Linked DNA regions of Marinomonas mediterranea MMB-1. The protein of the gene in region 1 interacts with the protein of each later gene in a pairwise test. Links are inferred from orthologs where the notes say so. Each region holds a gene or a part of one and is shown in the gene's direction. Other genes may lie near its edges.

Region 1 (3,278 bases):
TACCTCAATTTCGGTTACAAGCAAGTGATCTTCCTTAGCGAGCCATTTTATATTGGTATTCCATAGTTTAATTCCATGGTGTCGGTCAGTCGTGTTCGAAAGGTAGGATGGTCTTGGGTCTTGCTCAATTACTTGCTTTATTAAGGATAGCAGGTTTCGACCAAATTTTTTTTCATAGCTGATTGCTTGATGTGTCGCGAGTTCGCTAAATTCGACTTGTGAGGGGGCGGACTTTTCTGGTGCGAAACCGCCTAATGCATCCGTCTTTATATCTGCGTAAGGCAGGTAGGGCTTTATGTCTATAACGGGTGTTCCATCCAATAGATCTGCGCCTTGCAAGTCAATAAATATTTTCTTGCCATGCTTGTGTATTTTGTCGATTTTTAATACTGATAGTCCGATCGGGTTTGGTCGATGCGTCGCTCGTGTAGCAAATACGCCCATTTTCTCTTTACCACCTAATCTTGGAGGGCGAACTTTGGCTTTCCATTTTTCTTGAATGCATTTATGAAAAACGAAGTGAACCCATATATGAGAGAAGCCTTCCAATCCGTCGAGTATGTCTTCGCGATTGAACGGAGGGAGCAGCTCCAGAGAGGCTGTTGTCTCTTCTACGAGTCCAGGTTGGCGGGGGATGCCAAATTTTTCAGTATAACAAGAGTGAATGACACCGATTTGAGTGAATTCAAACGTTGTGGAAGAGGTCAATGTTCGCTCCAATTTTCGAATAATCTTGTGGAATGTCAAAATACATATCTAGCTGGATGCGTGGATCTAACAAAAACCTAAGAATGCTATATGTGCGCCGAATGTCTGGAGTTGTGTATTTGCATCTGAATAGTAACGATATGCTTCTAAGGTAGATTGTCATCGCGCAACTTGTTAGAGAAGGCTTTTCAATAACCAGCAAGAAAAACTTTGTGGTAGTATACCGATTCTACTAGTAATTAAGAATGTTACGGTTAGTTTTTCATAGATAACGTAATCTGTGTGGTGAAGTAATCGCACTTATAATGTATTTCAGGTGGTTTAAGAGTTATGTCTATAGATGCTTATATGAAAGAGGTTGGGCAACAAGCTCGATCTGCATCTCGCAAGTTAGCGAGCGTGTCAACGGAAGAAAAAAATCAAGCCTTATGTGCAATGGCTGACGCGCTAGAGGCAGCTCGACCCCTATTAAAAGTCGAAAATGCGAAAGATATCGAAGCGGGCCACGCGAAAGGTTTAGATGCTGCTCTTTTGGATCGTCTTGAATTAACGGATGCTCGTATTGACTCCATGATAGAAGGGTTGAATCAGGTCGCAGCGCTTCCTGATCCAATTGGTGAAATCACTGATATGGTGTATCGCCCGTCTGGTATTCACCTCGGAAAGATGAGGGTGCCATTGGGTGTTATAGGTATTATTTACGAGTCCCGCCCAAATGTAACGATTGATGCGGCAAGTTTGTGTTTGAAGTCTGGCAATGCAGCTATTTTAAGGGGTGGTAGCGAAGCGTATTACTCCAATCAGGCGATCGCTCATGCTGTAAAACTCGGACTTAAGAAGGCACATCTGCCAGAGTATGCTGTTCAGGTTATAAATACGACAGACCGTGATGCGGTTGGTAAATTAATTAGCATGTCTGAGTTTGTTGATGTCATTGTGCCACGTGGCGGAAAAGGTTTGATTACTAGAATAAGCAACGATGCAAGAGTGCCTGTTATTAAGCACCTTGATGGTAACTGCCATGTTTATGTAGACGATCAAGCTGATTTGGATAAAGCGTACGCTATTGCAATGAATGCAAAGACTCGACGTTATGGTGTTTGCAATGCGATGGAATCATTGTTGCTGCATAAAGACATAGCGGACATTTTTTTACCCAAATTGGCGGCCGCTTTTGGTGAAAAAGGTGTGGAGTTGGTTGGGTGTGCTGAAACGCAAAAGATTTTGAGTGGTATAGGCTTAGCAACCGAAGAAGACTGGTACACCGAATATCTTGGGCCTAAATTGTCTGTGAAAATTGTTTCAAGTATGAACGAAGCGATTGAGCATATTAATAAGTACGGTTCTCATCATACGGATGCGATTGTGTCTCAGGACTATTCTAAAACGAGATTGTTTATGACGGCTGTTGACTCGTCATCAGTCATGATTAATGCATCGACTGCGTTCGCTGATGGTTTTGAATATGGTCTAGGGGCGGAAATTGGAATATCAACGGATAAAATCCACGCACGAGGCCCAGTCGGTTTAGAGGGATTGACGAGTCAAAAGTACGTAGTGATGGGAGACGGTCATACACGTGACAATTGATTCAAGTTTGTCTGCTTTATCGGCTGGTCAAAGGAGCAAAGGGGTCGTCATTATGGGTGGCACCTTTGATCCTATTCATCATGGTCATTTACGGTCCGCGATTGATCTTCTCGATAAGCATGGCTTTAAAGAGCTTAGATTGGTACCTTGCTTTCAGCCTGTTCATAAAGATAGGCCCAACGTAAGCGCGCTTCAACGCTTAGATATGGTTCGTCTTTCGATCGAAAACGATTCGCGGCTCTGTGTTGATGACCGTGAGATAACAAGGGAAGGGCCGAGTTATACGATTGATACGCTTAAGACCATACGCTCTGAAATAGGGGAATCCGAACCTCTTATTATGGTGCTTGGAACGGACAGTTTTCTTTCCTTGCCAACATGGGCAGATTGGTGGGATTTAACCGAATACTGTCATATCGTGGTTGTGGCTAGGCCAGGCTGGGATTCGGAGTATATTTCTGAGTTAAATGCGTTTTACGAAAATCATCGAGCATTGTCTGCAATTGAGTTACAATCCGCGCCCGCAGGCAAAGTTTGGCTTGAAACGTTAACACCTCTAGGGATTTCATCAAGTATGATTCGAAACCTTTGTAGGCAATCGTTGTCTATAGCCTACCTATTGCCAAAAGCTGTACAAGAATACATTGATCATAACCAATTATATAAATAGGTAACTTTACTATATGAGTGAAAACCAAATGCAAGCTGACGAGATTCTGTCTCATGCTGTAGAAGCACTAGAAGATGTGAAAGGTGACAAAATCACCGTTCTTGAAGTCGGCGAATTAACAGACATGATGGACTACATGGTTATCTGTACTGGTACTTCAAAACGCCATGTTCAATCCTTGGGCCAAAATGTTGTTGAGCATTTAAAGTCTAATGGACTTCAGCCTCTTGGCAGCGAAGGTCGAGAAATGGGTAGTGAATGGGTATTGGTCGATTTACATGATGTTGTTGTTCATGTCATGACTGAAGAA
Region 2 (3,050 bases), 1.3 Mb from region 1 along the record:
AAAGCAAGTAGGAGGCTATGGCTTCCCTCGTGCGCCGTTTTTTGCAGTTCATCTACAGATTGTTTAGATAAGCGGTTGTAAAAGACGGAGCGCTCAGGAAAGGGTGATCGAGTGTTGTCTAGATTGTGTTCGCAGGCCGAAATATGATCGGCGGTGTTGCGGGCAAAGAAACTCATTTTGGTTTCTAAATCGTCACTTGGAAAGAGCGCTTCCAAGTTGAGTTTTAATTTGGCGCCGGGTTGCTCGACGAGTAAGCCTCTGCGCAGCCACTCATCGAATAAGGTTCTGGGACGTATATCTAGACTGACTTGTTTGACTAAGGTGTCAAATGACTTTTCTCCATGTCGATCCAGTTCCAACGGATGTCCCTGAGGATCTAAATAGCCACTGTCACCTAACCAAATACTGAGTACTCTTGATGTGATCGAGTGCTTGGTTGTTAGGTGGCTTGATTCGTCTACTTCGTCAGTGAGTCGTTTAACATCTTTACGGTGTACGCCACTGACAATACTAATTCGGCTTTGAGTTACTTTTTCATTGTTCAGTTCTAACGACTTCTTTACTTCTCTTACGTAAGCATCTTTAGTCAGTTCCGCAAATTCAGGGAAGCTAACGCCATATCGAATCGCCAAGCGAGTAAGTGCCCCTAAAACACGCTTTAAGGCGATGCGAACTAGGTTTTTAGAATTTGTTTCGGCGCAGTTTGGATCTTGTGCTGACATATTGTGTAAGGTGTTCTGTCGATAGCTTAGTGACTAAGTCTAATCTCGTGTGGGAAAAAGTGCCACATATAATGAAACGGCATATAATCCATAATATGATTGAAGTTTAAGCCACACAGCTTTTAAAAAGTTTTAAAAAGGAAAACACGTGAAATTCCCAGTTTCTTTACAGCAAGGGCGCTTAATCAAGCGCTACAAGCGTTTTCTGTCTGATATAGAGTTAGACAGCGGCGAGATTATTACGGCGCACTGCCCGAACACAGGCTCAATGAAACGTTGTCAGCAAGAAAGCGCACGAGTTTGGGTATCGAAAAGTGATAATCCAAAACGTAAACTTGCTTATACGTGGGAGTTAGTTGAAGTTGATGAGCGGTTTTTAGCCTGTATCAATACGGGTTACCCAAATAAATTGGTGGGTGAGGCGATTAAAGGTGGAGTAATCCCCGAGCTGCAAAATTACAATGAGATAAAGGCCGAAGTGAAATATGGGCAGAACAGCCGCGTAGATTGGCTCTTGTCTAATGCGGAAAGTGAGTGTTATGTCGAGGTGAAAAGTGTCACTTTACTTGAGGAAGATGGTCAAGGTTACTTCCCTGACGCGGTGACGGAGCGAGGACGAAAACATCTTTATGAACTCACTTCGATGGTGGAACAAGGTAAGCGCGCTGTATTGTTCTTTTGTGTCAGTCATACAGGGATTGACTCGGTAACACCAGCAGCACATATTGATGAAAAGTATGCGCAGGCGTTGAAAGAGGCGGTACAAAAGGGGGTTGAGGTTATTGCATACCGTGTCGACATTACGCCAGAGCAGATGAAAGTACTAGAACCTGTTCGAGTGATTGTCTAAAAATAAGGGCTTGCGCGTTTTACCTATGAGGAGGAATTTCACACTTTCTTGAAAGGTTTGCTCATGCTGTCTTAACACTTCGTTGCAAAGTCGTTGTCTCTATTGTCTAGGTTCGGTGTAGAATAGCGCCCCAATCAAATTTGCCTAAAGGGTCAGATCATGGCAGACACGCATTACCGCCACATCCAAGAGCATTTTAGTTATCTAATTCGCAAAAATGTGCTTCAAGCAGGGGGGAAACTTCCTTCAGAGCGTGAAATTGGAGAGCAGTTTAACCTGACCCGAGTAACGGTAAGGCAAGCGCTACAGAATCTTGAAGCGGAAGGTCTGATTTACCGTGAGAATCGCAAAGGGTGGTTTGTGACGCCTCCTGCAGTGACCTATAACCCTGCCGCACAACTTAGTTTTAACCTATATGTTTCAGAGCAAGGTTTTGCGCCATCGACGGAAAAAATTGAACAAGTTGTCGAGCCTGCGTCATTGAAAATCGCTCAAAAAATGGGCATTAAAAAAGGGTCCCCCGTTCTTTTTTTGCATCGCCGACGGTTTATCGATAAGCGTCCGGTCTTAATCGAAAGAATGTACATCAATATTGCGTATCTTCCGGGCATTGAAGATGAAGATCTTACTCAATCACTGAGCCAGTTACTGAAGAACAAATATGATCTTTGCTACCGTGATATGGATCTTTCATTTAAATCCACCTCACTGCCCGAAGAAGCGGCTAAAGATCTTGGTATCGCATCTGGTCAGCCTGGGCTGCATGTTGAGCGAGTGAACTACATTAACGGCAATCAAGTGTTGGAACTCGATTACGAATTCTGGCGACATGATGCCGTTAATATCGCAATTGAAGTGCGCGAATAGTCTCTTTCTATCATTTTGTTTTGTCCTCTAATGGCTTTCACACAAAAGTGCTTTGTCATCCTCATAAAGTGTCGCATGAATTGAATTCGACACTTTTTCTTTTATTCCCTTCTATTTTCCTTAAATTTCACGTGATAGTGTGTTTTTTACACAATTAAAAAGTATTTCTTGTCATATTGATGACATAAAAGGCTGTTATCTTTTACTTGTCTTCTGGTCTATACCAGTATATTTTAAAAATAGACAGTTTGAAGTTAGGTTCTCTGATTAAGTTTTTTGACCGATTTGGCGATAATTGATTAGAGGCCTAATAGATTACTTGAATCGGCGCCCTTTAATGATTGGAGAAGTGAAGATGAGCAAGAAAAACTGGATGCATCGTTTAGCTGTACTAGCGGGTATCACTACTGTATCTGTTGCAGCGCATGCAGCGAAAACGGAACTTACTGTATACACAGCAGTAGAAGCAGAAGACTTGAAAAAGTACGCTGCACGTTTTAACCAAGATCACCCAGATATTAAAATCAACTGGGTTCGTGATTCTACTGGCATCGTTACCGCGAAATTGCTTGCCGAAAAAGAAAACCCACAGGCAGATGTTGTTTGGGGAC

Evidence for each region.
Region 2: the proteins of MARME_RS07390 (region 1) and sfsA interact in binary tests that used the Escherichia coli proteins (3 or more experiments, as listed by UniProt). The link is inferred for Marinomonas mediterranea MMB-1 from one-to-one orthologs.

What each region holds. Positions count from the first base shown.
Region 1 is NC_015276.1:1,644,662-1,647,939, forward strand. What follows is about bases 220-3,168. They hold MARME_RS07390 (glutamate-5-semialdehyde dehydrogenase), read left to right. Parts: upstream 220-1,038; coding sequence 1,039-2,298; downstream 2,299-3,168. Other genes in these bases: tsaA (tRNA (N6-threonylcarbamoyladenosine(37)-N6)-methyltransferase TrmO), read right to left, coding at 220-708; nadD (nicotinate-nucleotide adenylyltransferase), read left to right, coding at 2,288-2,968; rsfS (ribosome silencing factor), read left to right, coding at 2,982-3,168. In the rest of the region: more of tsaA, read right to left, coding at 1-219; more of rsfS, read left to right, coding at 3,169-3,278. UniProt on the Escherichia coli protein: Catalyzes the NADPH-dependent reduction of L-glutamate 5-phosphate into L-glutamate 5-semialdehyde and phosphate. The product spontaneously undergoes cyclization to form 1-pyrroline-5-carboxylate.
Region 2 is NC_015276.1:340,577-343,626, forward strand. The notes cover bases 1-2,721. They hold sfsA (DNA/RNA nuclease SfsA), read left to right. Parts: upstream 1-870; coding sequence 871-1,572; downstream 1,573-2,721. Other genes in these bases: MARME_RS01655 (DUF6502 family protein), read right to left, coding at 1-722; phnR (phosphonate utilization transcriptional regulator PhnR), read left to right, coding at 1,732-2,439. In the rest of the region: MARME_RS01670 (putative 2-aminoethylphosphonate ABC transporter substrate-binding protein), read left to right, coding at 2,795-3,050. UniProt on the Escherichia coli protein: Binds to DNA non-specifically. Could be a regulatory factor involved in maltose metabolism.